DNA from 3 places in the Micromonospora sp. NPDC048170 genome. Region 2 is predicted to be linked to each of the others. Evidence: predicted binding sites of a transcription regulator. Region 2 holds the regulator's gene; each other region holds the start of a gene.

What was found. The regulator HrcA, encoded in region 2, represses chaperone genes, less so after heat shock. The targets are predictions, from matches to a motif close to GGTTNGCACNCTCNNNNNGAGNGTGCNAACC.
Region 1: a site for HrcA is predicted at 3,656-3,686, ahead of groL (chaperonin GroEL). Genes of this name have one in related genera too.
Region 3: a site for HrcA is predicted at 1,923-1,953, ahead of groES (co-chaperone GroES). Genes of this name have one in related genera too.

What each region holds. Positions count from the first base shown of each region.
Region 1 covers NZ_JBEZMR010000020.1:48,644-55,537, reverse strand. The annotation lists gene AB0D32_RS22470 (S8 family serine peptidase) at 1-513, shown strand, start outside; gene AB0D32_RS22465 (GNAT family N-acetyltransferase) at 560-1,492, shown strand; gene AB0D32_RS22460 (hypothetical protein) at 1,583-1,780, shown strand; gene groL (chaperonin GroEL) at 1,837-3,459, opposite strand; gene AB0D32_RS22450 (hypothetical protein) at 3,734-4,834, opposite strand; gene AB0D32_RS22445 (cold-shock protein) at 4,921-5,124, opposite strand; gene AB0D32_RS22440 (GNAT family N-acetyltransferase) at 5,335-5,868, shown strand; gene paaN (phenylacetic acid degradation protein PaaN) at 5,944-6,894, opposite strand, start outside.
Region 2 covers NZ_JBEZMR010000028.1:48,808-55,701, reverse strand. The annotation lists gene AB0D32_RS26455 (histidine triad nucleotide-binding protein) at 1-51, opposite strand, end outside; gene AB0D32_RS26450 (SDR family oxidoreductase) at 149-910, shown strand; gene AB0D32_RS26445 (16S rRNA (uracil(1498)-N(3))-methyltransferase) at 960-1,694, opposite strand; gene dnaJ (molecular chaperone DnaJ) at 1,802-2,947, opposite strand; gene hrcA (heat-inducible transcriptional repressor HrcA) at 3,021-4,043, opposite strand; gene AB0D32_RS26430 (DUF4870 domain-containing protein) at 4,286-4,912, shown strand; gene hemW (radical SAM family heme chaperone HemW) at 4,954-6,177, opposite strand; gene AB0D32_RS26420 (enoyl-CoA hydratase-related protein) at 6,197-6,894, shown strand, end outside.
Region 3 covers NZ_JBEZMR010000005.1:42,975-49,868, reverse strand. The annotation lists gene groL (chaperonin GroEL) at 1-1,404, opposite strand, end outside; gene groES (co-chaperone GroES) at 1,475-1,789, opposite strand; gene AB0D32_RS10740 (methyltransferase domain-containing protein) at 2,039-3,262, shown strand; gene ybaK (Cys-tRNA(Pro) deacylase) at 3,313-3,792, shown strand; gene AB0D32_RS10730 (sugar ABC transporter substrate-binding protein) at 4,000-5,100, shown strand; gene AB0D32_RS10725 (ATP-binding cassette domain-containing protein) at 5,206-6,030, shown strand; gene AB0D32_RS10720 (ABC transporter permease) at 6,027-6,894, shown strand, end outside.

The DNA of each region.
Region 1 (6,894 bases), on a different contig from region 2:
GAGGGTTGCGACCCGGGGGTGCTCCGGCCGGCCACCGCAGCCCTGGAGGCCGCCGGCATCCTGGTGGTGGCCGCGGCCGGCAACACCGGGCCGTACTGCGAGTCGATCGACGACCCGCCCGCCCCGTACGCGGACGTGCTGACGGTCGGCGCGGTGGACCGGCAGCGACGGGTCACCATGTTCTCCTCCCGGGGCCCGGTGCCGGGGGCGGCCAAGCCGGACCTGGTCGCGCCGGGCGACGAGGTGCTGTCGGCGATGCCGGGCGGCGGGTACGCCATCCTGAGCGGCACGTCGATGGCGACCCCGCAGGTGGCCGGCGTGGTGGCGCTGATGTGGTCGGCCAACCCGGCGCTCGTCGGCGACCTGCCCCGCACCCGGCAGATCCTGCGGGACACCGCGACCCCGGTCGGGGCGACGTACGCCTCCCGGACGCAGACCTGCGGGGGCGACCGGAACATCACCGGGGCCGGACTGGTCGACGCGTACGCGGCGGTCCGGGCGGCCAGAGGGTGAGCAGGTCTTGCCCTTCCCCGTACCCGGTGCTCTAGGGTCGGCGACCATGGACGCGGAGATCATCGTCGCCGAGCTGACCGCCGACCGGACGCCCGCCGTGGTGGAGCTGTTCCGCCGGTCGCTGGACCTACCCGAGGATGCGGCCGAGGCGCCGGAACTCGTGGACACGCTCTGGACCCGGGCGGCCGTCGACCGGCCGGTGGTGGCGCTCGGCGCGTACCGGGGGGCGGAGCTCGTCGGGGCGCTGGTCTGCTCGGTCTCCGCCCAGGACCCCCGGCTCGGGTACGTGGACCTGGTGGCGGTGGACCCCGCCCACCGGCGGCGGGGCGCGGGACGGGCGCTGCTGTCGTCGGCCGAGCGCACCCTCGCCGGTCTCGGCGCGGCCGAGGTGCTGCTCGCCGGCAACCCGCCGCACTACGGCTGGCCCGGCATCGACGTGCGCTACACCCCGGCGCTCTGCGCCGCGCTGGCGCTCGGCTACCAGCAGGACCGGACGGCGTGGAACATGACGGCCGACCTGTCGTACGACGGCTCGCCCGCGCTGCGCCCGACGGACGCCGCGGAGGCGCGACTGGCCGGGCGGGGCGTGACGGTCCGCCGCGCCGAGGCGGCCGACTTGCCGGCGCTGACGGAGTTCGCCCGCGGCACCTTCGGCGGGGCCTGGGACGCCGAGCTGGCCGGCTCGGTTGGCCGGGAGGGGGCGGGCTGCCACCTGGCCGAACGCGACGGCGAGGTGCTCGGTTTCGCCGCGTACGGGTCGTCCCGGCCGAGCTGGTTCGGCCCGATGGGCACCGCCCCGGCGGCCGAGGGCTCGGGGATCGGCGGGGTGCTGCTGCGCCGGTGCCTACGCGACCAGCGGGCGGCGGGCCTGCCGTCGGCGCAGATCGGCTGGGTGGGGCCGATCCCGTTCTACTCGGGCAGCGCGGGCGCCCGGGTCGAGCGGGTCTTCTTCCTCTATCGCAGGACACTCGGGGGCTGATAGCAGGGCGAATGGGATATAGATCCTGATAGCACCATTCGCCCGCATCGGTGATCGTCGCGCCCTACCGTTTCGGTAGAGGAGGCAGCCATGACCACGGACGACGAACGCCCCGGCCCGTTGCCGTTCGACCGGCTCGACTACGGCGACGCCGAGCAGCAGGCGGAGATGGCCGGCGTGGACGAGCCGGCCGACGATCCGGTGACGCTGGTCGACGAGCCGGTGCAGATCCCACAGCCGTACGACCGGACGCAGAAGCGGCGTAACCAGCGGCCACTGCCGACGTGACAGCGAAAGGGGCGGACCGCTGACGCGGCCCGCCCCTTTCGGCGTTGGAGCTGGACTCAGAAGTCCATGTCCCCGCCACCCGGACCAGCCGGGGCGGCCGGGGTCTTCTCCGGCTTGTCCGCCACGACGGCCTCGGTGGTGAGGAAGAGCGCCGCGATGGAAGCGGCGTTCTGCAGCGCCGACCGGGTCACCTTGGCCGGGTCGATGATGCCCGCGGCCAGCAGGTCGACGTACTCACCGTTGGCGGCGTTCAGGCCGTGGCCCGCCTCGATGTTGCGGACGTGCTCGACGACCACGCCGCCCTCGAGGCCGGCGTTGACGGCGATCTGCCGCAGCGGGGCGTCCAGCGCGATCTTGACGATCTGCGCGCCGGTCGCCTCGTCGCCGGCCAGGTCCAGCTTGTCGAAGGCGGTCTTGCCGGCCTGCACCAGCGCGACGCCACCACCCGGGACGATACCCTCCTCGACGGCGGCCTTCGCGTTGCGGACGGCGTCCTCGATGCGGTGCTTGCGCTCCTTCAGCTCGACCTCGGTGGCCGCGCCGACCTTGATCACCGCAACGCCGCCGGCCAGCTTGGCCAGCCGCTCCTGCAGCTTCTCGCGGTCGTAGTCGGAGTCGCTCTTGTCGATCTCGGCCCGGATCTGGTTGACCCGGCCCTGGATCTGCTCGGCGTCGCCGGCACCGTCGACGATGGTGGTCTCGTCCTTGGTCACCACGACCTTGCGGGCGCGGCCCAGCATGTCGAGGCCGACGGCGTCCAGCTTGAGGCCGACCTCCTCGCTGATGACCTGGCCACCGGTGAGGATGGCGATGTCGGCCAGCATGGCCTTGCGGCGGTCGCCGAAGCCCGGCGCCTTGACGGCGACCGACTTGAACGTGCCGCGGACCTTGTTGACGACCAGGGTGGCCAGGGCCTCGCCCTCGATGTCCTCGGAGATGATCAGCAGCGGCTTGCCCGACTGCATGACCTTCTCGAGGATCGGGAGCAGGTCCTTCACCGACGAGATCTTGCTGTTGACGATCAGGAGGTAGGGGTCGTCGAAGACGGCCTCCATGCGCTCCGGGTCGGTCATGAAGTAGGCCGAGATGTAGCCCTTGTCGAAGCGCATACCCTCGGTGAGCTCCAGCTCCAGCCCGAAGGTGTTGCTCTCCTCGACGGTGATGACGCCTTCCTTGCCGACCTTGTCCATCGCCTCGGCGATGATCTCGCCGACGGTGTTGTCACCGGCAGAGATGGAGGCGGTGGAGGCGATCTGCTCCTTGGTCTCGACGTCCTTGGCGAGCTTGAGCAGCTCCTCCGAGACGCTGGCCACGGCGGCCTCGATGCCCCGCTTCAGGGCCATCGGGTTGGCACCGGCGGCCACGTTGCGCAGGCCCTCGCGGACCAGGGCCTGGGCCAGGACGGTCGCCGTCGTCGTGCCGTCACCGGCGACGTCGTCGGTCTTCTTCGCGACCTCCTTGACCAGCTCGGCGCCGATCTTCTCGTAGGGGTCCTCGAGCTCGATCTCCTTGGCGATGCTCACACCATCGTTGGTGATGGTGGGGGCACCCCACTTCTTCTCGAGGACGACGTTGCGGCCCTTGGGGCCGAGGGTCACCTTCACGGCGTCGGCGAGCTGGTTCATGCCCCGCTCGAGGCCGCGGCGCGCCTCTTCGTCGAACGCGATCATCTTGGCCATACGGCGTTGTCCTCCTGGACACTCACGGGCCACCCGGAGTGTGTGTCCCGGATGGGCCGCCTGGTGTACGCACCTTGGGACGTCGCCACCTGGCGACGACGACGTCTCCTCGGCCGGGCCGGATAGCCCGCGACGACCGGCCATGTGCCGCACCCGCGTGTGGACGCTGCTGCGGCCGTGGCCCTACCGCCCCGACCATTGGCACTCGCGGTATGCGAGTGCCAATGACTTGTTTAGCACTCTCCCCTGTCGAGTGCAAGCACGATCGGCCCGGTCAGCCGAGTTCACCGGCCAGCCGCGCGCTGTCCACTGGACCCTCGTGGGCACGCTGCTCGGCATACGTGACGACCAGACCGACCAGCTGGGCGAGGTGGGTCGGCAGGGCCAGCACCGCGCCCACCAGCGTCACCACGATCACGCCCACCGCCGTGCCCGGCGACTCCAGCGGGGTGGTGCCGAACGGCAGCACGCCGATGCCCTCCACCATGCCGGCCACTCCGCCGCCGACGATCACCGCCGCCGCCACCAGCGCCACCCGGCCGAGCATCAGCCCCAGCCGGTCGTGGAACATCCGGAAGGAGCGGCCGATCGGAGCCTGCCGCTCGAAGAGATAGACCGGGCCGGCCATGCTCAGCGCGAAGGCGGCGTAGATGCCGGGGATGAAGCAGAAGCAGATGCCGAGCCCGATGATCACGCTCATCAACAGGGTCCAGCCCCAGAGGCCCAGTGCCCGGCGCGCGCCGTAGGAGAGGGCCTCGCCCATGCTCACCGGCTGGCCGGCCGCCTGCCGGGCGATCGCCCAACTGCCGGCCGCCCAGCCCAGGCTCTGCACCAGGCCGAAGACGACAGCACTGCCGATCAGCACGGCCAGCATGATGCCCAGGTCGGCCAGGAAGGTGTCGGGCAGCGCGGCGGAGTCGTCGGCCAGCGACTCCTCCCACTTCGCGGACGGGTCGATGGCCAGCGTGAGCACCGACACCACCGCGGCCGGCAGCACCTGGGTGAGCAGCAGGATCGGCAGCAGGAGCCGCCAGCCCCGGCGCACCGCGCCGACGCACCGGTCGAACCAGCCGCTGACGCCGGCGCCGGGCGGGGTGACGAGCAGGTCGGCCGGGTCGAGGCCGTGACCGGGCGGGTACCACCCGTGGACCGGCTGCCCGGGGTACGCGACCGGGGCGCCCGGCCCGGGATAGGCGACCGGGGCGCCCGGGTACCACGGCTGCCCGCCGTACGGGCCGGATCCGGGCGGGTAGCCACCGGTGGGCGGGAAGACCCAGTCCTGCGGCTGCTGCGGGCCCACCGGCGCACCGGGTGGCGTCGCGGAGGGGTCGGGCTCTCCCGGGGGCGGCGCGGCCTGGGGCGGCTGGTCGGACATGAACCCTCCTCAGCGTTGGCTGGAACGGCTCACGATCCTTCCCTGCCGGCGCAACCGCGCCGAGCCCGCCCCCGGGCGGCGGCCGGTCAGGCGATGACGCGCACGCGCTCGGCCTGAGGACCCTTCTGGCCCTGGGCGATCTCGAACTCGACGCGCTGGCCGTCGTCCAGCGCCTTGTAGCCGTCCATCTCGATCGCGGAGAAGTGGACGAAGACGTCCTGCCCGCCGTCGACGGCGATGAAGCCGTAGCCCTTTTCGGAGTTGAACCACTTCACGGTGCCCTGTGCCACGGTGCACTTCCTCACTCTGCGCGGCGTTCCACGACCCCGGAGGCCGGGCTGACCGGCACCGGAGGACCACCGGCTCGGCGATCGACGACGGCCGCTGAAACGGTGACCGAAGTCGCACGCTACACGAAGCGTGACGACGGCGCACGACCACAAATCGGGCATATTCCGACGGTCATCCATCGGTCCTCGTCGCTGTGGTAGGCATGCGTCATGACGAGCACGCCCGACGGGTCTCCGCCGGCGCGGTCGGCGGAGATCCGGCGGGTCCGGCCGCGTGACGCGGCCCGGATGCGGGCCCTACGGCTGGAGATGCTCGCCGACGCGCCACTGGCCTTCCTGGAGACCCTCGCCGACGCGGCCTCCCGGTCGCACGCCGACTACGCGGCCCGGATCGAGGCCGTCTCCGCCGGGGCGGGCACCGCGCAGTTCGTCGCGGACCCAGGCGACCGGCTCGTCGGGCACGCCGGTGGCACGGTGGCCCCCGGGGAGCCGGGACTGACCGTGGTGTACGCCGTCTACGTCACCCCGCGATGGCGGGGCACCGGCCTCCTCGGCGACCTGGTCGAGGCGGTCGCGGCCTGGTCCCGGGCCTGCGGGCGCCCCGAACTGATGCTGGAGGTCGTGGTCGGCAACGACCGGGCCTACCGCGCGTACCGGCGGCTGGGCTTCGTCGACACCGGGGTACGCGTCCCGCACCCCACCGTCGGGGCGCTCACCGAGCTCCAGATGCGCCGCCCGGCCTGATCCGGCCACCCGCACCCGCCCGCGCGACCGCCCGGATCGGCCCGCCTGGGGCCGATCCGGACAGCCACGACAGGGTCAGGCGTGGCGGCGGGACTGCACGATGCGGAACCGGTTGGCCACGTAGGCGCCGTCGGTCAGCGCCGAGTTGGCCGCCGCGTTGGCGCCGCTGCCGTGGAAGTCGGAGAAGGCCGCCGACTGGTTGACGAAGACCCCGCCGGTCAGGTTGCAGGACAGGTGCACCCCGACCTCGATCGCCGCGGCCTCCGCCGCGTCGAGGACCGCGTCGTCGGTGGAGTAGACCGCCGCCGTCAGCGCACCCTTCTCGCCGACGGTGGAGCGCAGGATCTCCAGGCTGTGCGCGGTGGAGTCCGTCGCGATGGCGAACGAGATCGGCCCGAACCACTCCCGCGAGTACGTCGCGGTGTCGCCGGCCGCCAGCCGGACCACCGTCGGGGTGCGGACCACCGCGCCGGGGAAGGCGGGGTGCTCGACCGTACGCGACTCCAGCACCGTCTCGCCGACCTTGGTGACCTCGTCGAGTCGCTCCAGCACCCCGTCGTTGACGATCGCGCCGGTCATCTCCACCCCGCGCGCCGGGTCGGCAGTGATCTTGGCGATCGCCGCGGCGATCCCGCCGGCCACCTCGTCGAAGCTCTTGTGCCCCTGGTCGGTGGCGATTCCGCCGGAGGGGATGAGGATGTTCTGCGAGGTGGTGCACATCTGGCCGCTGTAGAGGGTCAGGGTGAAGCCGAGGTTGCGGCACATCCCGGCGAAGTCGTCGGTGGAGTCGATCACCACCGTGTTCAGCCCGGCCTTCTCGGTGTAGACCGCCGCCTGCCGGGCGTTGGCCTCCAGCCAGTCGCCGTACTCGGTGGAGCCGGTGAAGTCGATGATCTTCACGGCGGGGTGCAGGGCCAGCGTGGAGGCGAGCTTCTCGCCGGGCGCCTCGGGCGCGAGCAGCACCAGGTTCGGGTCGAAGCCGGCCTCGGCGAGCACCTCCCGGGCGTACTTCACCGTGATCGCCAG
Region 2 (6,894 bases):
GGCCGGAATCTCCCCGGCGACGATCCGGCAGAACAGGCAGTCGGTTCCCATCGGGGCAGTGTAAGGAAGGGCCCCCTGTTGACGCCTGCGGTAGAGGAAGGGTCCCTTCCCTACGGCGCGGGCGGGCCGGCAGGGCATGATGGCCGGCGTGACTTCACGGGCGGTACTGGTGACGGGGGCCTCGCGCGGCATCGGACGGGCGGTGGCGACCGCGTTCGCGGCCGGCGGCGACCGGGTGGCGATCCACCACCGCGACTCGGCGGAGCTGGCCGAGGAACTTCGGGCGCAACTGCCCGGCGAGGGGCACGTGGTGGTCCGCGCCGACCTGACCGACCCGGATGCCGTACGGGCCATGGTGGACGAGGCCGCCGGCCTGCTCGGCGGGCTGGACGTGCTGGTCAACAACGCCGGGGTGTACGGCGAACGGAACGCCCCGCACCCCGTCTTCGGCGCCTCCTACGAGCAGTGGCGCGCCCAGTGGCGGCAGGTGCTGGAGACCAACCTGACCGGTGCGGGCAACGTCATCTGGTGCGCGGCGCAGCACATGCGGGACCGGGGCGGCCGGATCGTCAACGTCTCCTCCCGGGGAGCCTTCCGGGGCGAGCCGGAGCAGCCGGCGTACGGGGCGAGCAAGGCCGGGCTGAACGCGCTGGGCCAGTCGCTGGCGGTGGCCCTCGCGCCGTACGGCATCACGATCGCCACGGTCGCCCCGGGCTTCGTGGAGACGGAGATGACCACCGAACACCTGAGCGGGGAGCGGGGCGTCGCGATCCGGGCGCAGAGCCCGTTCAACCGGGTGGCCCGTCCCGAGGAGATCGCCGCCGCCGTGCACTGGCTCGCCTCCCCGCAGGCCGAGTGGGCCTCCGGCACCATCGTCGACCTCAACGGCGCCTCCTACCTCCGCAGCTGACCCACTCCGGGCCCGAGCAGGGCACGTCCCGCTCCGGCAGGGCTGCGGGTCACCAGTGGGCGAGGCGGGTGGCGAGGACCGAGAGGGCGGCCACACCGGCGGTGGAGGTACGCAGCACCGAGGGGCCCAGGCGGACCGGGCGGGCGCCGGCGGCCCGGAACGTGTCCAGTTCGGCGTCGGCGATGCCGCCCTCCGGGCCGACGACCAGCACGATCTCCCCGGCGGCGGGCAGTTCGACGGCGGTCAGCCGCTCCTGCGCCTCCTCGTGCAGCACGAACGCGGCGGCGGCACCCGAGATCCGGTGGGCCACCCGGGTCGTCGACTCGTCCGGCGTACCGGCGACCACGGGCAGCCAGGCGCGGCGGGCCTGCTTGGCCGCCTCCCGGGCGGTCGCCGCCCACTTCTCCCGCGCCCGTACGCCCCGGTCGCCGCGCCACTGGGTCACCGACCGGGCGGCGGCCCAGGGAACGATCTCGTCCACGCCGACCTCGGTCATCGCCTGCACGGCCAACTCGCCCCGGTCGCCCTTGGCGATGCCCTGCACCACGACCAGGCGCGGAAGGGACGCGTCGACGTACCCCCGGGAGGTGATCTCGAGGTCCAGCGTGCCCCGGCCGACGGCGGTGACCACCGCGTCGGCCGTGCCGCCCCGTCCGTCGGCGAGCAGCAGCCGCTCGCCGACGCGCAACCGTTGCACGGTGGCGGCGTGGTGCCCCTCGGGGCCGTCGAGGGTCAGCCGATCGGCGGTGGGCAGCGGGTCGACCAGGAACAGCGGCGCGGACACGACGATCAGGCTAGCCGCCCCGGCGGGCACCGGGGCGGCGAGGCCGGGAGAGCGGGAGACGAACCGGGCGGCGACGGATCGCCGCGACGGGCGGCGGCCCGGGACCGTCAGGCGTGGCCGTTGAAGGCGTCGCGCATCCGGGAGAAGAAGCCGCCCTGCTTGCTGAGCTCGGCGACCTCCTCGCCCCGGGTCTTGGCGAAGTCGCGCAGCATCCGTTCCTGGTCGGCGTCGAGCTTGGTGGGGGTGCGCACGTCGAGGTGGACGTAGAGGTCGCCCCGGCCGGTGCCGCGCAGGTGCGGCACGCCCCGGGCGCGCAGCCGCAGCGTGCTGCCCGGCTGGGTGCCGGCCTTGACGTCGACCGTCTCCTCGCTGTCCAGCGTCTTGATGGTCAGCCGCGTGCCCAGCGCCGCCGCGGTCATCGGCACGGTGACGCGGCAGTGCAGGTCGTCGCCCTTGCGGGAGTAGACGTCGTGCGGGCGCTCGTGGATCTCCACGTAGAGGTCGCCGGCCGTGCCGCCGCCCGGGCCGACCTCGCCCTGCTGGGCCAGCCGGATGCGCATGCCGTCCTCGACGCCGGCCGGGATCTTGACGGTCAGCGACCGCCGGGTGCGGACGCGGCCGTCGCCGGCGCAGGTCGGGCACGGGTGCGGGATGGTGGTGCCGTGCCCCTGGCAGACCGTGCACGGCCGGGCGGAGACCACCTGACCGAGGAAGGTGCGCTGCACGGACTGCACCTCGCCCCGCCCGGCGCACGCCTCGCAGGTCGCCACGTGGGTGCCGGCCGCGGTGCCGGCGCCGGTGCAGGTCGTGCAGAGCACGGCGGTGTCGACGGTGATCGGCGCCTCGACGCCGAACGCGGTCTCGTGCAGGTCCAGCTCCAGCCGCAGGATCGCGTCGGCGCCGGGCCGGGTCCGCGGTCGCGGACCCCGTGAACCGCCGGCCGCGCCGCCGAAGAACGCGTCCATGATGTCCTGGAAGCCGACGAACGGCCCGGCGCCGCCGGGACCGCCCGGTCCTCCCGCGCCCCCGCCGCCGGGGGCGAGCGGGTCGCCGCCCAGGTCGACGATCTGCCGCTTCCGGTCGTCCGAGAGGACCTCGTACGCGGCGTTGATGTCCTTGAACTTCTCCTGGGCCTCCGGATCCGGATTCACGTCCGGGTGGAACTGCCGCGCCAGCTTGCGGTAGGCGCGCTTGATCTCGTCGTCGGAGGCTTCCCGGCTCACCCCGAGAATGCCGTAGTAGTCCCTGGCCACTGCGTTCCGTGTCCTCATGTTCGTCTCGCGTTGCGCCGGTCGGCGGCCGGAGCCGGCCGTCGGCCCTGACTGGTCAGTTCTGGGCCAGCAGCTCGCCCACGTAGCGTGCCACGGCCCGCACCGTGGCGATGGTGCCGGGGTAGTCCATCCGGGTCGGCCCGAGCACGCCGAGGCCGCCGACGCTGGTCGCGCCCGGCCCGTAGCCGGTGCTGACCACCGAGGCGGCGCGCAGGTTGTCGACCTCGTTCTCGTCACCGATCAGCACCCGCGTCGTGCTCGGCTCCGCCTCGCCGATGAGTTTGAGCATCACGACCTCCTCCTCCAGCGCCTCCAGGATGGGGCGCAGGGAGCCCTGGAAGTCGAGCAGGCCACCGCGGGTGAGGTTGGCCGTGCCGGCGAGCGCGATCCGCTCCTCGTGCCGCTCGATCAACGTCTCGAGCAGCACGGTGGAGAGGGTGGTCATGGCCGGCCGCAGGTGCGGCACCGACTCCTCGACCAGGGCCTGCACCAGCGGCGGCGTCTCCGACAGCCGGGTGCCGACCAGCTTCTCGTTGACCAGCCGGCGCAGGTCCGTGACGTGGTCGGCGGGAATCGGCGCGGGCAACTCGACCAGCCGCTGCTCGACCCGGCCGGTGTCGGCGATCATGACCAGCATCAGCCGGGTGGTGGAGATCGGCACCAGCTCCAGGTGGCGCACCGAGGAGCGGGCCAGGCTCGGGTACTGCACGACGGCGACCTGCCGGGTGAGTTGCGCCAGCAGCCGGACCGTGCGGTGCACCACGTCGTCGAGGTCGACGGCGCCGACCAGGAAACGCTCGATCGCCCGGCGCTCGGCGGGGCTGAGCGGCTTCACCCGGGACAGCCGGTCCACGAAGAGCCGGTAGCCCCGGTCGGTGGGCACCCGCCCCGCACTGGTGTGCGGCTGGCGGATGTAGCCCTCCTCCTCCAGCACGGCCATGTCGTTGCGGACGGTCGCCGGGGAGACCCCGAGCTGGTGCCGCTCGACCAGCGCCCTGCTGCCGACGGGCTCCTGCGTGGCGACGTAGTCCTCGACGATCGCACGCAGCACGGCGAGCTTGCGGTCGTCGAGACCCATCCTCCCCACCTCCTGTCGCACGTCGGCCCCGGCCCGTGTGGGGCCGGGCGGGCTGCTGGCACTCGACTGTAGCGAGTGCCAGTCTACGTCGGCGGGGCCGCCGACGCGATGATCAACCTCGGGCGTTCAGTCCGATCGGCGACCACCCGGGCCTGCCCGACGGCGTCAGGGGACGGCCATTCGGACATCCCGGCCGGTGTCACGCTGGTGCGTCCTTGCCGGCTGCCCCTACCGTGACCTCCATGACTGAACCACCTCGCCCTCCCGGAGCGGGGGACCCCGGCTTCCAGCCGGACCCGGCCGCCCCGTCGGGGGTTCCCGGCCCTTCCGGCTTCGAAGAACCCACCACACCGCTGTCCGGGGCCCCGGCCCCGGGCGGCTATCCGCCACCCGGTGGCTATCCGCCGCCCACCGGTGACCAACCGCCGACGGGCGGCTATCCCCCGGCGGGCGGTTATCCCCCGCCGGGGGCCGGCTATCCGGCCGGCGGCGGCTACGGCCCGCCGACGGGCGGCTACGCCAACAACGAGGACAAGAACTGGGCCCTGATCGCCCACTTCGGCGGCGCGGTCGGCGTGATCGTCGGCGGCGGCCTGCTCGGCTGGCTGGCGCCGGTCATCGCGCTGATGGTCCGGGGGCAGCAGTCGCCGACGGTCCGGGCGCACGCCGTCGCGGCGCTGAACTTCCAGCTCACCTGGACGATCGTCGGTGTGCTCAGCTGGGTGCTCACGCTGATCACCTGCGGCGTGCTGTTCTTCGTCCCGATGCTCGTCTGGCTGGTGCCGCTGATCTTCGGGATCATCGGCGGGATCAAGGCCAACGAGGGCGTGCTCTACCGCTACCCGATGACCTACAGCTTCGCCAAGTGACCCGGGGCCGGCCGCTCCCCCGGCCGGCCCCGGCACGCGGTTCAGGGCAGCAGGTCGCGGACGACCGCGTCGGCGAGCAGCCGGCCCCGCAGGGTCAGCACGGCGCGGCCGGCCGCGTACTCGGCGGCGGCCAGCAGCCCGTCGGCGTGGGCCCGCCCTGCGCCGGCCCGGCCCGCGGCGTCGAGGGCGGCCAGCGGTAGCCCGGAGGCGAGGCGGAGCCGGAGCATGACGTCCTCCATGTGCGCCTCGGCGGCGGTCAGCACCTCCCGGGCCAGGCCGGGCGACCCGCCGCCGGCCAGCCGCTTCGCGTACGTCGTGGGGTGCTTGACGTTCCACCAGCGCACGCCGCCGACGTGGCTGTGCGCCCCCGGGCCGAGCCCCCACCAGTCGGCGCCGGTCCAGTAGAGCAGGTTGTGCCGGCACCGGGCCGCCTCGTCGCGGGCCCAGTTCGACACCTCGTACCAGGAGAGCCCGGCCGCGCCGAGGGCGGCCTCCGCGGCGAGGTAGCGGTCCGCGGCGACGTCGTCGGAGGGGTACGCCAGCTCGCCGCGCCGCATCCGGGCGGCGAGCCGGGTGCCGTCCTCCACGATCAGGGCGTACGCGCTGACGTGGTCCACCCCGGCGGCGACGACCTGGTCGAGGGAGGCGGCGAAGTCCGCCTCGGTCTCCCCCGGCGTGCCGTAGATCAGGTCCAGGTTGACGTGCTCGAACCCGGCGTCGCGCGCCTCACGGGCGGCGGCGACGGCCCGCCCTGCGCTGTGCGTCCGGTCGAGGATCGCCAGCACCCCCGGCGCGGCGGACTGCATGCCCAGCGAGATCCGGGTGTAGCCGGCCGCCCGCAGCGCCTTCAGCGACGCCGGGGTGACCGACTCCGGGTTGGCCTCGGTGGTCACCTCGGCGTCGGGCGCGAGCCCCCACGTGCGGTCGATGCCGTCGAGGATCCGGGCCAGGTCGTCGGCGGGGAGCAGGGTCGGGGTGCCGCCGCCGACGAAGACCGTGTCGACCCGGGCCGGCGGGGCGTCGCCCAGCACCCGGCGGGCGAGCGCCAACTCGGCGAGCACGGTGTCGGCGTAGTCCTCCCGGCCCGCCCCACCGCCCAACTCGGCGGCCGTGTACGTGTTGAAGTCGCAGTAGCCGCAGCGGCTGGCGCAGAACGGCACGTGTACGTACACACCGAAGCCGCGTGCGCCGACGGCACGGGTGGCGGTGGCGGGCAGCGAACCGTCGACGGGGACGGTTTCGCCTTCTGGAAGGACGCCGGGCATGGCCACTAGTGTGCCCGGCATGACCTCTCCCGACGTGCTCGTGCGGGCCGCCACGGCCAGTGGGGTGACCACCCTCACCCTGGACAGTCCGCACAACCGCAACGCGCTCTCCACGCCGCTGATGACCCAGCTGCTGGCCGGCCTTGCCGAGGCTGTCACCGACGACGCCGTACGCGTGATCGTGCTCGACCACACCGGCCCGGTCTTCTGTTCCGGGGCGGACCTGAAGGAGACGGCCGCCGCGTACGCCAGCGGGACGGTGCCGGCCGGGATGCTCGGCGACGTGCTCGCGGCGGTCTGGGAGTGCCCGAAGCCGGTGGTGGCGAAGGTGGCCGGCCCGGCGCGGGCCGGCGGCCTCGGCCTCATCGCGGCGGCCGACCTGGCGGTGTGCGCGCAGGAGGCGACGTTCGCCTTCACCGAGGTGCGGATCGGCGTGGTCCCTGCGGTGATCTCCGCGACCGTGCTGCCCCGCCTGCACCCCCGCGCGGCGGCCGAGCTCTACCTGACCGGGGACACCTTCGACGGCCGGCGGGCGGCCGAGATCGGTCTGGTCACCGCCGCCGTGCCGGCGGACGGACTGGACGCGGCGGTGGCCGGGTACTGCGGCTCTCTGGTACGGGGGGCACCGGGCGCGCTGGCCGGGGCGAAGCAGTTGCTGCGCCGGCCGCCCGCCGGGGACCTGCGGGCGGAGATCGCCGGGCTGTCCACCCTCTCGAC
Region 3 (6,894 bases), on a different contig from region 2:
GGCGACCTTCTGCACCACGACGTAGCCGTCGTGGCCGGCGTTCTGCGCGATCCAGCGCAGCGGCTCGACCAGCGCCTTGCGCACGATCGAGACGCCCACCTTCTCGTCACCGGTGAAGCCGAGGTCGTCGTCGAGCACCGGGAGGATCTGCGCCAGGGCGGCGCCACCGCCGGGAACGGTGCCCTCCTCGACCGCGGCCTTGGTCGCCGCGATGGCGTCCTCGATGCGGTGCTTGCGCTCCTTCATCTCGACCTCGGTCGCGGCACCGACCTTGATGACCGCGATGCCGCCGGACAGCTTGGCCAGCCGCTCGGCGAGCTTCTCCCGGTCCCAGTCGGAGTCCGAGGCCTCGATCTCCTTGCGGATCTGCGCGACCCGGTCGGCGACCTCGCTCGCCTGGCCGCCGCCGTCGACGACCGTGGTGTTCTCCTTGTCGACCACCACGCGCCGGGCGGTGCCGAGCACCTCCAGGCCCACCTGGTCGAGCTTGTAGCCCAGCTCAGGGGCGACCAGCTCGGCGCCGGTGAGGATCGCCATGTCCTGGAGCATCGCCTTGCGGCGGTCGCCGAAGCCGGGGGCCTTGACCGCGCAGACCTTGAGGGTCTTGCGGATCGAGTTGACCACCAGCGTCGACAGCGCCTGGCCCTCGACGTCCTCGGCGATGATCAGCAGCGGCTTGCTGTTCTGGAGGACCTTCTCCAGCAGCGGCAGCAGCTCCTCGATCGCCGAGATCTTCTGCGTCGTGATCAGGATGTACGGGTCCTCCAGGACCGACTCCTGCGACTCCGCGTCGGTGACGAAGTTCGGCGAGATGAAGCCCTTGTCGAACTGGAGACCCTCGGTCACGTCCAGCTCGGTGTGCAGGGCGGAGCCCTCCTCGACGGTGATGACACCGTCGCGGCCGACCCGCTCCATCGCCTCGGCGATCAGCTCGCCGATCGTGGCGTCCTGCGCGGAGATCGTCGCGACGTGCGCGATCGACTCCTTGTCGGCGACCTCGACCGCGCGGCCGAGCAGCGCCTCGGAGACCTTGGTGGCCGCCGCGTCGATGCCCCGCTTGAGGCCGGCCGGGTTGGCGCCGGCCGTGACGTTGCGCAGGCCCTCGCGGACCATCGCCTGGGCCAGCACGGTGGCGGTGGTGGTCCCGTCGCCGGCGACGTCGTTGGTCTTGGTCGCCACCTCCTTGACCAGCTGCGCACCGAGGTTCTCGTAGGGGTTGGTGAGCTCGATCTCCTTGGCGATGGTCACGCCGTCGTTGGTGATCGTGGGCGCACCGAATTTCTTGTCCAGGACGACGTTGCGCCCGCGCGGGCCGAGGGTGACCTTGACCGCGTCCGCGAGGGCGTTGACACCGTGCTCGAGCAGGTGCCGGGCGTCATCCGAGAAGCTCAGGATCTTCGCCATGAATGTCCCTTCGAAGCGTCGTCGCCCCGGCCCGGCGAGCCGGACCGGGGCGACGACACTGATCGGTTGCTTACTTCTCGATGACCGCGAGGACGTCGCGGGCGGAGAGCACCAGGTACTCCTCGCCGGCGTACTTGACCTCGGTGCCGCCGTACTTCGAGTAGATGACGGTGTCGCCGACGGAGACGTCAACCGGGATCCGGTTGCCCTTGTCGTCGATCCGGCCCGGGCCGACAGCGAGGACGGTGCCCTCCTGCGGCTTCTCCTTGGCGGTGTCGGGGATCACGATGCCCGACGCCGTGGTGGTCTCAGCCTCGTTCGCCTGGACCAGGATCCGGTCCTCGAGCGGCTTGATCGCAACCTTGGTCGCGGTAGTCACGGGCATACCCTCCTGGGGTACTGGTTTCGTTACTGGCCGGCAAGCCGACCAGCGTCAATCTGCCACATGCCACCGGGCGGGGCCGTCGTCGCGGGTGCCGGTCCGCCTGGCGTTCAGCAACCGGACCACGGGGCCCGGAAGCTGGCACCCTCGGGGTGAGAGTGCTAATCGCAGGTTATTCCTCGGCTAGCACTCCGTCAAGGAGAGTGCCAACCCGCCGGCCGGCGCGTCGGGCCCGCCGACCACAATGACCGGGTGGATCCCGACCAGTTCGCCGCCCTGCGTACGCCCGAGGGGTCGGCCGCGCTCGACGCGGCCACGCGGGTGGCCGGCGGCGATCCGCTGACCGCGGCGGCCGCGCTCCGCTCGGCCGGGCTGCCGGCCGGCCTGGCGGCGGCGGCGCTCACCCAGGCCGAACTGCGGCGCCGGGCGGTCGGCAAGTTCGGGCCGGCGGCGGCGGGGATGTTCCTCACCCGCGCCGGGCTGGAGCAGGCGACCCGGGGCGTCGTCGCGGCACGCCGGGCCGAGCGGTTGCGGGCCGCCGGGGTGCGCACCCTCGCCGACCTCGGCTGCGGCCTCGGCGCGGACGCGCTCGCCGCCGCCCGCGCCGGCATCCGGGTGTACGGCGTGGAGGCCGACCCGGTGACCGCCGCGATGGCCGCCGCGAACGCCGAGGCGGCCGGGCTGGCCGAGGAGTTCACGGTGGAGTGCGGCGACGCCACGGCGTTCGACGTGAGCCGGGTCGACGGGGTGTTCTGCGACCCGGCACGCCGGAAGGCGGGCACCGGGCGGCGGATCTTCGACCCGAACGCCTACTCCCCGCCCTGGGACTTCGTCGTCGGGCTGGCCGGGCGGGTGCCGTACACCGTGGTGAAGGTGGCGCCCGGCATCGACCACGCGCTGATCCCGGCGGGCGCCGAGGCGGAGTGGGTGAGCGTCGACGGCGACCTGGTCGAGGCGGCCCTGTGGTGTGGCCGACTCGCCGAGACCCCCCGCCGAGCCACCCTGCTGCGCGGTAAGGAAGGGCACCTTCCTGACGCCTCTGGTAGAGGAGGGGGCGCTTCCTATGAGTTGACGGGCTCCGGGGACGCCGAGGCGGCCGTCGGACCGACGCGCCGCTTCCTGTACGACCCGGACCCGGCGGTGGTCCGCGCGCACCTGGTCGCGGAGCTGGCCGACACGCTGGGCGCCACGCTGGCCGACCCGAGCATCGCCTACCTCTACGCGGACGCCCCGGCGCCGACCCCGTTCGCCCGCTGCCTGGAGGTCACCGACGTGCTTCCGTTCTCGCTCAAGCGGCTGCGGGCGCTGCTGCGGGAGCGCCGGGTCGGACGGGTGGAGATCCTCAAGCGCGGGTCCGCGCTGGAGCCGGAGAAGCTCCGGCGGGATTTGAGGCTGGCCGGCGACGAGGGGGCCAGCCTGGTGCTGACCCGGGTCGCCGGGGCACCGACGGTGCTGGTCTGCCGGCCGGTCGGGTAGCAGCCCTTTTCGGCTCGCGGGCCGCACCGCCCCGGGTTAGCTTGACGGTCATGGCGGGACAGGGCACTCCGGCGACCGCGTTGCTGACGAAGCGGAAGATCGCCCACAGCACCCATCCGTACGACGTGTCCCCGGACGCGCCGAACTACGGCGCGCTGGTCGCGGCGGCGCTGGGGGTGCCGCCGGAGCGGGTGTTCAAGTCGCTGGTCGCCGAGGTCGACGGCGCGCTGACCGTGGCGGTCGTGCCGGTCACCGGCGAGTTGGACCTCAAGGCGCTCGCCTCGGCCGTCGGCGGCAAGCGGGCCGCCATGGCCGACCGGGCGGTGGCCGAACGGGCCACCGGCTACGTACGCGGCGGGATCAGCCCACTCGGTCAGCGCCGCCGGCTGCCCACGGTGCTCGACTCGTCGGCGCTCCACCATCCGACCGTCTACGTCTCGGCGGGCCGGCGCGGGCTTCAGTTGCAGCTCGCCCCGCAGGACCTGCTCGCTCTCACCGGGGCGACCACCGCCCCGCTGTCCGCCCGCTGAGCTGCGCCGCCCGCACCGTCGACGGGAGAGCGCTCCCGCGCGGGCGGCCGGGCAGGTGACCAGACAGGCGACAGGGACGTTGCTGAATTGTTACTGCCGACAACAAACTCGCCACCTCGGCACTCTTGTGCCCGCAGTGTGACGCGGAATACGTTGCCGGACACAACAAACCAAACGTCTCCCCCCACCCCCGAAAGGACCCTGCACATGCGCAAGGGCTTCCTCACCTTCGCCGCCGTGGGCCTGCTGGCCGCCGGCAGCATGGCCGCCTGTGGCGACGAGTCCGGCAGTGGTGACCAGGCCGGCGGCAGCGACAAGGCCCCGAAGATCGGCGTGATCCTGCCGGACAGCAAGTCCTCCGCCCGCTGGGAGGGCGCGGACCGCAAGTTCCTGGAGGAGGCGTTCAAGGCCGCCGGCGTCGACTACGACATCCAGAACGCCCAGGGCGACAAGACGGCGTTCCAGACCATCGCCGACCAGATGATCACCAACGGCGTGACCGCCCTGATGATCGTCAACCTCGACTCCGGCACCGGCAAGGCCGTGCTCGACAAGGCCAAGTCCCAGGGCGTGGCGACCATCGACTACGACCGGCTCACGCTGGGCGGCTCGGCCACCTACTACGTCAGCTTCGACAACGAGGCCGTCGGCAAGCTCCAGGGCGAGGGCCTGAGCAAGTGCCTGACCGACAAGGGCGCCAAGAACCCGGTCGTGGCCTACCTCAACGGCTCGCCGACCGACAACAACGCCACCCTCTTCAAGAACGGGTACGACTCGGTGCTCAAGCCGAAGTTCGACTCGAAGGAGTACACGAAGGGCCCGGACCAGAACGTGCCGGAGTGGGACAACGCCCAGGCCGCCACCATCTTCGAGCAGATGCTGACCCAGACCGGCGGCAAGATCGACGGCGTGCTCTCCGCCAACGACGGTCTCGGCAACGCGGCCATCTCGGTGCTGAAGAAGAACAAGCTCAACGGCAAGGTCCCGGTGACCGGCCAGGACGCCACTCCGCAGGGGCTGCAGAACATCCTCGCCGGCGACCAGTGCATGACCGTCTACAAGGCGATCAGGGAGGAGGCGAAGGCCGCCTCCGAGCTGGCCATCGCGGTGGCCAAGGGCGACAGGAAGGAGACCGGCCAGACCGTCAAGGACCCGGAGGGTGGCCGGGACGTCCCGGCGGTGCTGCTGACCCCGAAGCCGATCTACAAGGAGAACGTCAAGGACGTCATCGCCGACGGCTTCGTCACCAGGGACGAGGTGTGCGGCGGGGCGTACGCCAAGCTCTGCGCCGACGCCGGCATCAGCTGACCCGTACCCGATCCACGCGCACGCCGCCCGGCACGGACCCTGTGCCGGGCGGCGGCTCGCGCCGGACGGGACCCGAGACCTCCCCTCCACCTGAAGGAGACCCCCGTGTCCGCAACCCCCCTGCTGGAACTACGCGGGATCGACAAGAGCTTCGGTCCCGTCCAGGTCCTGCGCGACGTCGCCTTCTCCGCCCACTCCGGTGAGGTGACCGCGCTGGTCGGCGACAACGGCGCCGGCAAGTCCACCCTCGTCAAGTGCATCAGCGGCATCCACCCCACCGACGCCGGCGAGTTCCACTTCGACGGCCGCCCGGTGAACATCAACAGCCCCCGCGACGCCGCCACGCTCGGCATCGAGGTCGTCTACCAGGACCTCGCGCTCTGCGACAACCTCGACATCGTGCAGAACATGTTCCTCGGCCGGGAGAAGCGCAGCGGCATCGTGCTCGACGAGCCGACCATGGAGCAGATGGCCGCCGACACCCTCGCCGGGCTGAGCGTACGGACCGTGAAGTCGCTGCGGCAGCACGTCTCCAGCCTCTCCGGCGGCCAGCGCCAGACCGTGGCGATCGCCAAGGCGGTGCTCTGGAACAGCAGACTCGTCATCCTCGACGAGCCGACCGCCGCGCTCGGCGTCGCGCAGACCGCCCAGGTGCTCGAACTGGTCCGCCGGCTCGCCGACAACGGCCTGGCCGTCGTGCTCATCTCGCACAACATGAACGACGTCTTCGCCGTCTCCGACCGGATCGCCGCGCTCTACCTCGGCCAGATGGTCGCCCAGGTGAAGACCACCGAAATCACCCACTCGCAGGTGGTCGAGCTGATCACCGCCGGCCGTTCCGGCGGGCTCGGGCTCGCCGCCGAGCCGGCCAACGGCGGCAACGGGCACGGCGCGGAGCCGGCCGACCGCAACCCAGGAGGCGCCCGATGAGCACCACCGTCGTGCACAAGGACGGCCCGGTGGCCGGCACACCGCCGCCCACCCTCGGTGGCCACGTCCGCAACTACGTCAGCCGGGTACGCGGCGGCGACATCGGCGCGCTGCCCGCCGTGCTCGGCCTGGTCGTGCTCTGCACGGTCTTCTCGATCATGCGGCCGTCGTTCCTCACCGCCGGCAACTTCGCCAACCTGTTCACCCAGGGCGCCGCGGTCACCCTGATCGCGATGGGGCTGGTCTTCGTCCTGCTGCTCGGCGAGATCGACCTCTCCGCCGGCTTCGCCAGCGGGGTCTGCGCCGCCATCCTCGCCAACGTCGTCACCGTGCTCGGCCACCCGTGGTACGTGGCCGTGCTCGCCGCGATCGTCACCGGCGTGGCGATCGGCACCACCCTCGGCTTCCTGGTCGCGAAGATCGGCATCCCCTCCTTCGTGGTGACCCTCGCCGGGTTCCTCGCCTTCCAGGGCATCGTGCTGATGCTGATGGAGGAGGGCACCAACATCTCGGTCCGCGACGAGGTGCTGGTGGCCATCGCCAACCGCAACCTCTCCCCCGTCCTCGGCTGGCTGCTGGCCGCCGTGGCGGTCGCCGGCTACGCGGCCGTGCAGTTGCTGCGGCACCGTACGCGGGCCGCCCGGGGGCTGGTCACCGACCCGGTCGCGGTGGTGTTCGCCCGGATCGGCGGGCTGGCACTCATCCTCGGTGCGGCGGTCTTCATCCTCAACCTGGAGCGCAGCCGCAACGTGGTGATCAGCTCGCTCAAGGGCGTGCCGATCGTGGTGCCGATCATCGCGGTGCTGCTGGTCTTCTGGACCTTCGTGCTCCAGCGCACCAGCTACGGCCGGCACGTCTACGCGG